Regions from separate parts of the Lysinibacillus sp. GbtcB16 genome, predicted to be linked through region 2. Evidence: predicted binding sites of a transcription regulator. Region 2 holds the regulator's gene; the other holds the start of a gene.
What was found. Region 2 encodes CtsR, which represses protease genes until heat stress. Its sites were predicted from a motif close to ATGGTCAATAAAGGTCAAACA; they were not measured.
Positions count from the first base shown of each region.

Region 1 (7,798 bases), on a different contig from region 2:
CCCAAATTGAGCATCTGCTCCTTGTAGAACAACCCAATCAATAACTTCTTGGTCGACAGCTAATGTAATTTCCTGTTCAGCCACACGGTTAATTAACTGCTCTACATACTTCCAAGCAATTGCTGTAAAGTGTTTATTTGATAAGGCATGGAAAAAGATAATATCATCCATACGGTTTAATAACTCTGGTTTGAAATGCTGTCTGAGAGCAGTCATAACCAAGTCTTCAACGGTTGGATCGTCATCTTTTGCCTCCATTAAATAACTAGAGCCGATATTCGACGTTAAAATTACTACGGTATTTGTAAAATTGACCATACGTCCTTGACTATCTGTAATTCTTCCGTCATCTAAAATTTGCAATAAAATATTAGCCACATCTGGGTGTGCTTTTTCAATTTCATCTAATAACACTACAGAATAAGGGTTACGACGGACAGCTTCCGTTAATTGACCGCCTTCCTCATAGCCAATGTACCCTGGAGGAGCACCAACTAAGCGAGACACACTATGCTTCTCCATATATTCGCTCATATCAATTCGAATAAAATGATCTTCTGAATCAAATAATTGAGCAGCTAGTGCCTTAGCAAGCTCTGTTTTACCAACACCTGTCGGACCTAAGAATAAAAAGCTACCAATTGGACGATGCGGATCTTTAATACCTGCACGAGCACGCCATACAGCCTCTGTTACTAATTGAACAGCTGTATCTTGGCCAACTACGCGTTCATGTAATGTATCTTTTAAACGTAATAGTTTTTCGCGCTCGCCTTCCACTAATTTTGTCACAGGAATACCTGTCCAGCGAGAAACAATTGCTGCGATTTCTTCAGCTGTCACTTCTTCACGTAAAATACGGGACTCTGCGCCGCTTTCTAATTCTTTTTCGAGCACCTGAATGTCTTTTTCAAGTGTTGGAATTTTACCATGACGTAATTCTGCAGCTTTATTTAAATCATACTTACTTTCCGCTTCATCTAAATCACGACGGTACTTATCTAATGTCTCGCGTTTTTTCTGAATATCATGTAGCTTTTCCTTTTCTGCCTCCCATTGTTGCCGCATTCCTTCAGAGGACTCTTTTAACTTTGCCAATTCCTCTCGTAATTGCTCCAGACGCTTTTTACTTGCTTCGTCCTTTTCCTTACGCAACGCTTGTTCTTCAATTTCTAACTGCATAATACGACGAGTCACGGCATCAAGTTCCTGTGGCATTGAATCAATTTCTGTTCGAATCATTGCACATGCCTCATCGATTAAATCAATCGCCTTATCTGGTAAAAATCGCTCTGTAATATAACGATTGGAGAGTTCTGCTGCGGCCACAATCGCACGGTCATGAATACGTACTGCATGATGTAATTCAAAGCGCTCTTTTAAGCCTCTTAAAATAGACACAGTATCCTCAATAGAAGGCTCACGTACAAGAACTTGCTGGAATCGGCGTTCTAAGGCAGGATCTTTTTCAATATACATACGATATTCATCTAATGTAGTAGCACCGATACAATGTAATTCACCACGAGCTAGCATGGGTTTTAACATATTTCCTGCATCCATAGCGCCATCCGTTTTGCCTGCGCCTACAATTGTATGAATTTCATCAATAAATAAAATGATTTGACCTTCTGAATCTTTCACTTCTTTTAACACGCCTTTTAAACGCTCTTCAAATTGGCCACGGTAGCTTGCACCTGCAATTAAGGCACTCATATCCAGCTCGTATAGCACGCACTCTTTCAAGCCCTCTGGTACATCACCCTTCACAATACGTTGAGCTAAACCTTCTACAATCGCTGTTTTACCAACTCCTGGCTCACCAATTAATACAGGATTATTTTTTGTTTTACGCGTTAAGATGCGAATGACATTTCGAATTTCCTCATCGCGCCCAATGACAGGATCCATTTTGCCATTTTTAACTTCTTCTATTAAATTACGTCCAAATTGCTCTAATGGCTTTTGATTATCTGTTTGTTGAAATTGCATAACTAGCACTCCTTTACTTTAATATTTCGCATAATTTTTATACCCATTCTGGTTCTTTTTAAAAGTTTGACCTTCTTTGACTAACTTTATTTTACATCACTCGACAGTTCTTCGCAAAGAAATAGCACTAAATTTTTACACTTATTCATGAAAATTTACGTTATAATAATAGTATGTTTCTATGTTTTAGTATCGAAAAATCCACTGTCCTTTTGTAATAATCGCCATTTATTACAAAAAGAAAGCGATGTGTTGGAGATATGGTTTCAATGGATAATATGTTTGAAAAAATTATGGACCTTTTTCAAAAGCATGGTGTTTTTATTAAAGTAAATAAAGGGAATAAAATTTTTCTAGAGGGTGAACGGTCAAAGGAAATATACTATATTAAGTCAGGTGTTATATCGATTAGTCAAGAAACTGAGGCAGGTAAGGAATTGACGATTCGTATATGTGGTCCTGATAGTATCATTGGAGAGGGTTCATTATTTTGTAACCTTGTCTATAACTCCATGACTGCAAAAGTTTTAGAATCTGCTACGCTATATGTTTTAAGTCGAAAGTCATTAGAACATTTACTGGAAGAACAGCCTACAATCATGGTGGAATACATGAAGTGGCTTCAGACAGAAAATTTAAAACATCAGAGTCGTTTGCGTGATTTAGTGTTAAATGGTAAAAAGGGTGCCTTGTTTTCAACACTCATTCGTCTATCTAATACGTATGGTAAACCTTTAGAGGATGGTTCCATTTTTATTGAGTTTCAACTAACAAATACGGAAATTGCAAATTTGTGTGCGACTAGTCGTGAAATGATCAATCGTATGTTGAATGATTTAAAAAAACATGACATTTTGACTTTTGACAAAGGCTTTATTACTATTCATGATTTACAATTTTTAAAAAATGAGATTGCCTGCGAAAATTGTCCATTACAAGTATGCCGTATCGATTAATTCGTTACATGCTAAATCCCTGCTTATTTCTTATAAGCAGGGATTTTTAATAGCCACTATTAGCGTACACCCAATGCCATTTTTGCATAGCGTGACATTTTATCTTTTGACCAAGGTGGATTCCATACAATGTTTACATTTGTACTTTTCACTTCCGGAAGTTCATTTAATGCTGTATTCACTTGATCCACAATTACTGGGCCAAGTGGACACCCCATCGATGTTAGCGTCATTGTAACCGTCGCTACACCTTCATCATCTAATTCTACATCATATACTAAACCTAAGTTGACGATATCAATTCCAAGCTCAGGGTCAATTACGTTTTCTAATGCACCTAACATGCTATCTTTCATATCTTGATCCATTCCCATTTCTCCTTCCATCATAGTGTTAACCTTATCATAGCAGATGCATCATATTATGCCAAATGCTCTGCAAGCCAATCTGTCGCTGCTAACATTCCGTCACGTGGTACAGTATGTCCAGCCTTTTTATTCACCATGAATGTTAAATTTTCAGGGTTTGCTTGATAGTATTCCCGTAATGTTTCATAAAATTTATAGGTTTCATGGAAAGGTACAGTTTTATCTAATTCACCGTGCCAAAAGAAAATCGGGCGTCCTGCAAATTTTTCAGGAGTTAGACTGACATCATAGGTTCCTAGGACCTCATTAATCTTTTGCACATCTTCCTCTGTCATGGGCCAATTGACACCACTTTTTGTAAATTGCTGCAATTGGTATTCACCCAATTTTATAAAACCAGGCGCACCCATACATATTGCAGCCGTTTGAATCCAATCATAAAGCTTAAGACAGCCTGATGTCACAATACCACCCATAGACGTACCTGCTATGCCAATTTTATGATGAGCTAATAAATTTTTATTCTTTAATTCATTATATAATTGTTCCACTTCATGAATAGAATTTATAACAATATCCCAAAATTTCAAGTTCATTTGCATCTCTGTGAGACCTTCGCTACGGTCACCATGAAATTTTGCATCTGGTAATAGGACACGCACCCCTTTATGCACCAACTGATATGCATAGTGTAAGTTATGTTCTTTTGCACTCATAAATCCATGTAAAAAGATCACTACCGGGGTATCTTCATTCATATTGTCTGTATGTATATGTAATAAAGGAATATTTCCCCACATTTCTTTTTCTACAAACATTCTTGTCACTCCCAACTCTTGTCTCATCTTTATGTTAGCAAACTTTTTTCACTGTGACAAAATTTTGACGAATGAAAGACAAAGAGATACTATTCAAACTATAGGAAAGGGGCAACAAGCTATGAAACCGCATTTAATCGTATTGGATTTAGATGGTACTTTATTAACAGACCAACAACAAATTTCCGCAAAAACAAAAAAATCATTATTGCAGGCTAAGGAACAAGGACATCAAGTAATGATTGCAACTGGCCGTCCATACCGTGCCAGTGATATTTATTATCATGAGCTTGGGCTTACAACACCAATAGTCAATTTTAATGGAGCCTATGTGCATCACCCTAAAAATGTCTCTTGGCAGCATATGCATACTCCCATTGATTTAAGTGTTGTCCATGATGTCGTTAATTCCATTAATAGTTACGAGTATGAAAATATCATTGCTGAGGTGAAGGATGATATTTATGTACACACAGAGGATGATCGCATCTTAAATATTTTTAATATGGGTAATCCGAAAATTACACTTGGGGATTTATACACACATCTCTTAGATAATCCTACAAGTTTACTGATACAGGCAAATGAAGCCAATTCTGTCATTATTCGCGACCACTTACAGGCAGTGCACGCTGAAGTTATTGAACACCGTCGTTGGGGCGCACCTCTTCATATTATAGAGATTGTTCGACGTGGCTTAAATAAAGCAGTAGGCATTGCACACGTAGCAAAGGATTTAGGTATTCCACGTGAACGTATTATTGCTTTTGGTGATGAAGACAATGATTTAGAGATGATCGAATATGCTGGACTTGGCGTAGCGATGGGGAATGGTATATCAAGCCTTAAAAATATTGCCAATGAAATAACTACTACAAATAATGATGATGGGATTGCAAAAATACTCATCGAACGCTTGAAATTATCATAGTTACGTAGTAAGTTCAAGTTACCATACCATTTTTACCAGTTTAACTTTATTCAGTGGTACCCCTTCCGGTTGATTTAAGTGAGTACCGACTGAATAAAGCTAAAAAGGCTTTAAAAAGTAAGTTGAAATTAGGGGGACAAGAGAATGAAGATTTTTACGGATAGTGGATGTGATCTACCAAAGTCTTACTATGAAGAAAATGATGTCGTGCTACTCCCTTTACGAGTGCAATTGAACAACAAAGAATATGAAGATGTCATTTCCATTGATTCCAAAGAGGTTTATGATGGAATTCGTCAAGGTGCCCAACCCAAAACATCTCAAGTATCGCCAGAGCTTTTTTTGAAGCACTTTGAAGAATTAGCTAAAAATGAAGAAGAAGGTATCTATATCGCCTTTTCATCAGAATTATCCGGCACATATAGTACTGCTCAAATGATTCGTAATCAAGTACTAGAACAATATCCTTCATTGAAGTTAGTCATTATCGACTCCAAATGTGCATCACTAGGACATGGTCTTGTTGTGGAAGAGGCTGTTCGGCTTAGAAATTTAGGTACCTCATTTGAAGATGTAGCGTCTAGAATTAGCGCTTTCGCTCCTCAAATAGAGCATTTATTTACAGTTGAAGATTTGGACTACCTTGCTAAAGGTGGCCGTGTCTCAAAAGCGAGTGCCTTTTTAGGTGGCCTTCTAAGCATTAAACCTATTTTAAATGTAGAAGATGGCAAACTTGTACCGATAGAAAAATCACGTGGTCGTAAAAAAGCACTTAATCGTATGCTGGATTTAATGCAGGAGCGTGGAGGTAACTTCACGAATAAAATTGTTGGTATTAGTCATAGTGATGATATGGCCTTTGCCAATGAAGCAAAAGCATCCATTCAGGAGCGTTTTTCTCCACAGGCTGTTCAAATTACGATGATTGGCTCAGCCATCGGTTCACATGTGGGGCCAGGCACTATCGCGATTTTCTTCACGAATAAGAGCTATGAAGGCTAAACTATGATAGCTTGGAATTGCCCAGCTATTGGAGCATCCCTAAATAAAAAACAAAAAAAGCGTGCTAGGATGACTCCTAGCATGCTATTTTTTGCGTAGATATTAAGAAGCGTCTTGTTCTTGACGACGAACTTTTCCTCGTTTAATGATGATTACAACAAAGCCAATAAAGATGACCCAAACTAAACCAAGGGCAACCATATACGGCACATTTAGCCCCTCATCATTGCGAACCTGATAAATCTCTACCATTTCTCTGTCTAAAATGACTGGATACACTTGCTTTTCGTTTATACGAACTTTTTCCTCATGTAAAATCCCGTTTAGCATTTTCCCTTCACCAAGTTGTTCAGGTGTTAAGTCCACGCGCTGAGTTTTGCTCGTATTATTGACCATAATTACCCATTGTTCTTCATCCGAAGTACGTGTAAAGACAAGTAAACCATTTTCATTTGTAATGATGTTAAAATCACCATTTCGTAAAGTGGCAGACTGATTTCGTAAGGATTGAACATTTTTAATATAGTCAATTAATTCTTCATCTGTTTTAAAGTTATAAAGTTGATGTGTATCAGGCTTAGCTTCCCCGTTCATCGCAATTTCTGTACCATATTGGACTACTGGAGTTCCTGGCATCATAAATAAAGCACCCATAGCCATTTTTAAACGTGTAGGTGGGAACATGTTTTCATTCGCAGAATCGAATGTAAAACGGTGGGTTTCTAAAGAATCCACCATAATTTGCGTCGGCTTTTCTCCTGAAAACGGCTCTGTCAATTTAGATGAGTCCATATCAACATTCTTAAAGATATTGCGATAAATTTCTGCTGTCGCTGGTGAGAAGGTTGCATCAAAATCAGCCTCACTCGCTTCATTTGTTATGACATAAAGAGATGATTTTGTCTCTTTTAATGCCGCTATCATTTTATTGATAAAATCCGTATCAGCATCTGAAATATGAGTTAATCGAATTCCACCAATATCATATGTAGAAACAAAATCGATTGCTGATTGAATAAGTGCTTCTTGCACATCTGTATTCGTTAAATCCCATTGAACTTTTCCATTATTCGTAGAAGCAATCCAGTCTGCTTTCGCAGCATCCTTTGCCCATTCATGATTAGGACTTACATCATTGAGTGGAAAATCCACCATTATAGACATATTTTTAGCTTTGTAAGCCTCTACAACACTTTGGAATTCTTCTACAGTTCCAAAATGGCGTTCAATCGTAGAATAGCTTGTTAGCATGGATCCATCATATTTCTCTGTGGAATAAATAGGTCCAATGGAAACAATCGTATAGCCCATTTCACCGATAAATTTTAATTTATCTTGTAAACCTGTAAAATCCCCTCCTGCAAATTTCGAAGGGTCTTGCGTATTTGTATCAAAATCGTTTGCGCCCGAGCCATTAAAGAAACGGTCAACGAGTAAATCATAGATGCTCTCTTCTGCAATCGATGTTGTCGCTTTTTCATCCGCATGCGCTACGGGTGTAGCACTTACGAATGTAGTAGCTAGTAAAAGTGATGCAGCTGTCGCACTTATCCACTTCTTGAATTTCACTGTTATTCCCTCTCTTTCAAACCAATCCATCGTCATTTTACCAAATATCACTGTCACGTCGCTATCTTTTCAAAAGATTTTACGAAAATGCGGAAGGAATTACGGCAAAAAGGTGTCCGTTCCCTTCCATTTCAGTATGATCGCTGTTTTTAATAAAATAAA
Region 1 is NZ_JAGXJV010000001.1:122,613-130,410, reverse strand. It holds gene KVT27_RS00685 (ATP-dependent Clp protease ATP-binding subunit) at 1-1,992, opposite strand, end outside; gene KVT27_RS00680 (Crp/Fnr family transcriptional regulator) at 2,262-2,948, shown strand; gene KVT27_RS00675 (metal-sulfur cluster assembly factor) at 3,008-3,316, opposite strand; gene KVT27_RS00670 (prolyl oligopeptidase family serine peptidase) at 3,370-4,134, opposite strand; gene KVT27_RS00665 (Cof-type HAD-IIB family hydrolase) at 4,256-5,065, shown strand; gene KVT27_RS00660 (DegV family protein) at 5,210-6,067, shown strand; gene KVT27_RS00655 (alpha-amylase family glycosyl hydrolase) at 6,170-7,687, opposite strand.
Region 1: the regulator CtsR is predicted to act here: its motif matches at 2,056-2,076, upstream of KVT27_RS00685 (ATP-dependent Clp protease ATP-binding subunit).

Region 2 (7,798 bases):
CATGCATGGTTTTTCCTATAACTCTCTAAAGCAGGCATTTAATGCATCCTTTATCGTTTCTACCCCGATAATTTCAATCCCTTGTGGAAAATCCCATCCACCTATATTGGAAGTAGGTATGAATACTCTTTTAAAACCAAGCTTCGCTGCTTCAATGACACGTTGCTCAATACGGGATACTCGGCGCACCTCTCCTGTCAGACCTACCTCACCAACAAAGCAATCCGTTGCTCGCACAGCCTGATCCTTAAAGCTAGAAACGATGCTTGTCAGAACAGCTAAATCGATGGCAGGTTCGTCCAATTTTACACCACCAGCAACTTTAATATATGCATCCTGCGCTTGTAGCATGAGACCCATACGCTTTTCAAGTACGGCCATCAGTAATTGCACTCTATTTTGATCAACCCCTGTTGCCATCCGCTTAGGGTAATTAAAGCTGGTAGGCGTTACGAGTGACTGGATTTCAACGAGTATTGGCCTTGTTCCCTCCATTGAGGCAACAATCGTGGAGCCCGCAGCTCCTTGTGAACGCTCCTGTAAAAACAGCTCAGATGGGTTCAAAACCTCTTTTAGCCCACCCTGTAGCATTTCAAATATAGCAATTTCATTTGTAGAACCGAAGCGGTTCTTTTGACTTCGTAAAATACGATGATTATGATGTCTTTCCCCTTCAAAATACAGGACTGTATCCACCATATGCTCTAAAATACGAGGCCCTGCTATTTGCCCCTCTTTCGTAACATGCCCAACTAAGAAGATCGCAATTCCTTTTGTCTTAGCAATTCGCATAAGCTCAGCTGTACACTCACGGACCTGTGAGACACTACCTGGCGCACTTGTTACCTCTGGATGAAAGACGGTTTGTATGGAATCGACAATGACAAATTTCGGCTGTACTTCCTCAATCGTTTGATTCAAAAACTCAAGATTTGTTTCAGAATAAATATACAGCTCTTGCGAAATTACCCCCAAACGCTCCGCACGTAGCTTCGTTTGACGGATAGATTCCTCACCAGAAATATACAGCACACGATGACCTTTATTAGAAAGCAAGGCTGAAACTTGTAGTAATAAAGTGGATTTCCCAATCCCTGGATCACCGCCTATTAATACTAGAGAGCCAGGCACAATACCACCGCCTAATACACGGTTCAGCTCGCCCATTTCTGTCGCTACACGGGACTCTTCACTAGCTTCCACCTGAATGATAGGGATTGCCTTTTGAGTAACAGTGGCAGAATGCTGGAAAGCCCCACGTGGTCCTTTCGCAATCACTTCTACTTCCTCCACCATCTTATTCCATTCCCCACACCCTGGACATCTTCCCATCCATTTTGCTGATTCATAGCCACAGCCTGAACATACAAATTTCGTTTTTTTCTTTGCCAATTTTCTTTCACCTCGAATATTTGTTCTTATATTAATTGTACAAAAAAAAAGACAGCTTGGCACTTAATGCCTCACTGTCTTTCGTTCGAAATTATTTAGAGATAGAAACGCCCTCTTTTTTCTTCACAATAAATTCATCGTTTACATAATCAATGACAACATGATTACCCTTCTCCACATTACCTTTTAGTAATTCTTCTGATAAGCGGTCTTCCACTTGTTTTTGTAATGCTCGACGTAGTGGACGTGCACCGTATTGAGGGTCATAGCCCTCCTGTGCGATTTTTTCAAGCGCTGCATCGGTTAATTCTAGTGAAATATCTTGTTCTTTCAAACGTTTTGTTAGAGCATTCCCCATCATCGCAATGATTTCTTTTAAATGCTCTTTTTCTAATGAATGGAAGACAATCATTTCATCGATACGGTTTAAGAATTCTGGGCGGAATGCTTTTTTCAATTCTTCTAGCATCGTACTCTTCATATCGTTATGTTTAGAATCTGCGCCACCAACATTAAAACCAAGACTTTTTTGATATTTAAGTGCATCCGCGCCAACATTTGAAGTCATAATGACTACTGTATTGCGGAAGTCTACTACACGACCCTTAGAGTCCGTTAATCGTCCATCTTCAAGAACTTGCAGTAGAATATTGAAAACATCAGGGTGTGCTTTTTCAATTTCATCTAGTAATACAACAGAATATGGTTTACGACGGACTTTTTCAGTCAATTGACCACCATCGTCAAAGCCTACATAGCCTGGAGGCGAACCTACTAAACGAGAAGTCGAATGTTTCTCCATGTACTCAGACATATCGACACGAATCATAGCATCTTCGTCGCCAAACATCACTTCAGCCAGTGCTCTTGCAAGCTCTGTTTTACCAACCCCTGTAGGTCCTAAGAAAATAAATGAACCGATTGGTCGTTTTGGATCTTTAAGGCCCGCTCTTGCACGACGGATAGCACGTGAAATAGCTTCTACCGCTTCGCCTTGACCTACAACGCGTTTGTGTAGCTCTTCTTCAAGTTGTAATAATTTCGAAGATTCTTCAGAAGCGATTTTAGCTACAGGAATTCCTGTCCACATCGATACAACTGCTGCAACATCATCAACAGTCACTTTGGACTCGGCCTTGCCTTGCTCTTCTTTCCAATTCTTGCGTGTAGCTTCAATCTCATCTTTAAGCTTTTGCTCAGTATCTCTAAGTGCTGCAGCCTTTTCAAACTCTTGACCTGAAACAGCAGCGTTCTTTTCCGAGCGAACATTTTCAAGCTTATCTTCAAGTGCCTTTAAGTTTGGTGGCACTGCGAATGAACGTAAGCGAACCTTTGAACCCGCTTCATCGATAAGGTCGATTGCTTTATCCGGTAAGAAGCGGTCTGAAATATATCGATCACCCATTTTTGCCGCTGCTTCAATTGCTTCATCTGTAATTTTCACTCGGTGATGTGCTTCATAGCGGTCACGTAAACCTTGAATAATGAGAATAGCTTCTTCCACCGTTGGTTCATCCACTTGGATCGGTTGGAAACGACGCTCTAATGCTGCATCTTTTTCAATATATTTACGATATTCATCAAGCGTTGTCGCACCGATACATTGAAGCTCCCCTCGTGCTAAAGACGGTTTTAAAATATTAGATGCGTCAATCGCACCTTCTGCACCACCTGCACCGATTAAAGTATGCAATTCATCAATAAATAAAATGATATTGCCGGCTTGTCGAATTTCATCCATTACTTTTTTCAAACGGTCCTCAAATTCACCACGATATTTTGTACCTGCAACGACAGTTCCCATATCAAGCGTCATCACTCGTTTGTCGCGAAGAATTTCTGGTACTTCATTATTAATAATTTGCTGTGCTAACCCTTCAGCAATAGCTGTTTTACCAACACCTGGCTCACCAATTAGGACAGGGTTATTTTTTGTACGACGCGATAACACTTCGATAACACGTGTAATTTCCTTGCTTCGACCAATAACAGGATCTAACGTACCTTCACGGGCAATTTGCGTTAAATCACGGGCTAAACTATCTAATGTTGGGGTATTCGCCGCTTGTGCCGCTTGTTGACCAGACTGCGCGTTATCATTATTTCCTAATAATAATAAAACTTGCTGACGAGCTTTATTTAAGCCTACACCTGCATTATTTAAGACGCGAGCTGCTACACCCTCACCTTCACGGATAAGTGCTAATAGTAAATGTTCTGTACCGATATACGAATGACCTAATTTACGTGATTCGTCCACCGATAGTTCAATTACTTTTTTCGCTCGAGGCGTATAGTGAACTATTGGACCAACATCTTCTTTCCCTTTACCGACTAATTCTTCAATACCAGCTTCAATCATTTGAGGACTAATATCAATAGCTTCTAACGCTTTTGCAGCAATACCGCCGCCTTCACGTATAAGCCCTAATAAAATGTGCTCTGTTCCTATGGATTCGTGCTTCCAACGAATAGCCTCTTCCTGAGCAAGCTGTAATACTTTTTGCGCGCGTTGTGTAAAACGATTAAACATCATATAAATCCTCTCCTTTTTCCCCATTATTAGGCTTATTCGTGTGTGTTTGAAATAATGCCTCACGAAGCATTTCAGCTCGTACACGATCACGTTCAGCAGGCGGTAATGCCTCACCTGCATAATGCTGTAAAAAACCTGGTTGCATACTGACGACACACTCATTTAAAGTTGTTGCGAGTATACCGTCAATCAACTGTAGGTCGACTCCTAAACGAACATTCGAAAGACAGGTAGCCGCTTCCTCACTCGTTAAAATTCTTGCATACGTAAGGGTACCTAAAGCTCGATAAACTCGATCTTCTAAAGCCAGCTCGGCTTTTTCCATCAATCTACCTCTTGCATGCCGTTCTTTTTGTATAATTTTTTCAGCAACACTTTGTATATCTGCTAAAATATCTTCCTCTGTCTTTCCAAGAGTAATTTGGTTGGACACTTGATAAACATTTCCTAAATTTTCGCTTCCTTCACCATATATACCTCTTACGGTCATACCTAAGCGTGTCATCGCATTTATAATTTGATTCATCTGTCCCGTTAACGTAAGAGCAGGTAAATGCATCATCACAGATGCTCGTAGCCCAGTACCAATATTTGTAGGACAGCTTGTTAAATAGCCAAACGTATCTCGAAAAGCATAAGGTAAGACCTTCTCTAGAATACGGTCAATCTTATTCGCTTGTTCATAGGCATTTTGAAGCTGGAAACTCGCTGTCATACATTGAATGCGTAAATGATCCTCTTCATTCACCATAATACTCACGGATTCATCTTGTGACAGAAGCACGGAGCCCACCTGTTCTTTTTTGGCCAGCTGCGGACTAATCAAATGCTTTTCTACAAGAATTTGACGTTGTAAAGGTGTTAGATCATTGATAGCAAAATATGCATAATCATTTTGAAGGGTTGGACTATCGCTTACTGCATGTGTAACTGCCTGTTCCACCTGTAAAGCCTCGTTCTCTGAAAACGATAGTGGAAAACGATAGCCATCTAAATTTCGAGCAAGGCGAATTCGTGTACTAATGACAATATCAGAATAGTCGTCTTCAATACGCATCCAAGTAGGTGTCGCACGCTCTAAAAACGATTCAATCATCAAGACACATCACCACCTTCAAATTGTAGCTGCTTCTCAAGCTCTTTGACTTCATCTCGAAGCTTTGCTGCCTCTTCGAATTGCTCTTCATCTACAGCGAACTTCATGCGTTTACGGATATCCTCTATTTGCTTTTTAATGACATACACATTGCTATGGGCACCTGGCATTTTCCCAATATGTTGGGGGCCCGCCTGTATGCGGTTAAAGAGCTTAGGTAAATGCTCACTAAAAGTGTCATAACAGCTTGGGCAACCAAACTTACCTTCTTTTAAAAATTGCTTATACGTAAATTCACATTGTGGGCATGTTTGCTGTTGTGGCTGTGTTTGTTGTTTTTCTCCTACCTTTTGCCATGTAGGTGAGCCAAACCAGTTTGATAATAACTGTTGTATGGAAACTGGCTCTTGTTTAAACTCTGCATGAAATGGATGGAATTGTGAGGCGCAGACGTCACAATAATGGTGCTCCACCTTTTGCCCATTTTGAACTTGTGTTACAGTAACTGTCGCATTACGTTGTTTACAATGTTCACATATCATTTCCATCACCTCACTATTTCTGTTGCTCGTATTTTATAGTTGTCAGCATCGCCCGCAATATTTTTGCACGAATTATATCTCTTAGAGGGAGATGTAAATCGATTGTTGAGCGATCAATTGCTGCTAACATTAATTTCGCTTCTCGCTTTGAAATTACCTGCTCATCGATAAGTCGATATACTAAATCTTCTGCCATTGTTTGCGATGCTCCACCTTCAATATGCCGGAGAACATCGTCGATTAGATCAATCTGTGAATTCGCGCGGACACGTAAAATTCGAATGTATCCACCACCACCTCGCTTGCTCTCCACAAGGTAACCTCGCTCGGCGGTAAATCTTGTATTAATGACATAATTTATTTGTGATGGTACACATTGAAATTTGTCTGCAATTTCACTACGTTTTATTTCAATATGTCCTTCTCCACCTAATTCAAGTACTTGCTTTAAGTAACCTTCTATGATGTCTGATATATTACGCATTTTAGGAATACACCTCGCTTGCTTCACTGACTTTGACTATCTTTGACTTTCTTTGAGTATATTATACAAAACGCTTGAAAATAATTGCAATGATTTCGCCTAGAGAAAAATGAAAAGGCTAAAAAACGATATTCAAGCGTAGAAAATAGCACTAATTAGTGGTTATCAAGCATATCATTTTGCTTCCTACACCTAATGTACCCTTTTTATCCATAGAAAAAACGCAAGCATATGCAACTAGCATATACTTGCGTCTATAAAAATTATACCCAACGACCTACAATCGGATAACGCCAAGGCTCGTCAGTTAATGCTTTGACAATACCTATAATTGGTACTACAAATAGCATAATCCCAAAAACAATTAAAAATGGAATGCCAATAATGAAAATGCTTAAGAATCCAGAAACAGCAAGTAAAATTGCCATGACAAGTTGGAAAAGAATAGCTTGAATAGAAATTGCCTTCACTTCCTCATCCGAACTAATTAAAAAGAAGATAATGGGAACTAACCATGGCGCAAAAAACGAACTTGCGTGTATGATTACTTTAGACCATTTACTCTCCATATATATCAACCCTTTCTTTATACGTTATCTATCGTTTTATGTACTACTATTTACGGAACTATACCCGTAATAGTTTCAGTTTAAAGTGAGTTTTTTAAAAAAATTTTGAAAGGTCGTGATGAGAAATGGAATTCAACCACATATTAGCAAATGAATATGAAAAGGGGATTCGCCGTACTCTACCAAGCTATGATGCAATGCTTCGTTTAATACAAACTTTTTATCGTTCCACATTACATGAGCATGCGGATATATTGGTTGTTGGTGCAGGTAGTGGCAATGAAATATTGCAGCTAGCAGATGGAAGACCACATTGGTCATTTACTGGTATTGATCCGTCAGAATCCATGCTCGAAATAGCAAAGGAGCGTCTCCAATCTTTACCGAATGATCTGTCGTTCTATCAAGGAACATTGCTGGATACCCATCTACCTGCTATAAAATATGATGCAGCTAGTTGTGTACTCGTCCTTCATTTTATTCAAAGCTATGAAGATAAGCTATCGACCTTGAAAGAAATTTGGAACCATTTACAACCTGGCGCACCGTTTGTCCTAGTTTCGAAATACGGTCAACCTGGTACTATTGAAACGGAACTGCAATTCGATTTATGGCGTTCCTATTGGCTCCAACATACAAAGCTTTCCGTAGCTGATGTTGCAGAAATGGAAAAATCCATCCGGGCCCTGTCATTTATGCCCGAGGAAGCGATTTTAACTTTATTACAAGAAGTAGGTTTTATAAAACCTGCTCGATTTTTTGCCACTACTTTGTTTGGTGGATGGGTATGCTTTAAAGAAGAAGATTAAATTTATTTTGTAGTAAATACTTTGAGGTGAAAGCTGTGATAAGCACCATTGGCATTACAAAAAAACAACAATTACTAAAAGATTTCCCTTTGGAATCGATACATCAACAAGAATTCGAATGGTACTGGGTCGATTTTAATTGCCCTACTGCAGAGGAAGAATCTTTGCTAGATTCATTTTTTCATTTTCACCCACTAGCTATTGAAGATTGCTTAATGCGATTACAACGACCTAAACTCGATTTTTATGACGATTTCCATTTTTTCGTCATTCATCGATTAAACGAGCTGACCTTAGCTGCAGAAGAGGTTAATATTTTTGCCTCGAATAAGTATATTGTGACATTCCATAAGAACCCCGTTCCCGAAAT
Region 2 is NZ_JAGXJV010000004.1:59,169-66,966, forward strand. It holds gene radA (DNA repair protein RadA) at 16-1,392, opposite strand; gene KVT27_RS16455 (ATP-dependent Clp protease ATP-binding subunit) at 1,484-3,928, opposite strand; gene mcsB (protein-arginine kinase McsB) at 3,918-5,027, opposite strand; gene KVT27_RS16465 (UvrB/UvrC motif-containing protein) at 5,024-5,566, opposite strand; gene KVT27_RS16470 (CtsR family transcriptional regulator) at 5,580-6,050, opposite strand; gene KVT27_RS16475 (DUF4870 domain-containing protein) at 6,314-6,619, opposite strand; gene KVT27_RS16480 (class I SAM-dependent methyltransferase) at 6,745-7,428, shown strand; gene corA (magnesium/cobalt transporter CorA) at 7,464-7,798, shown strand, end outside.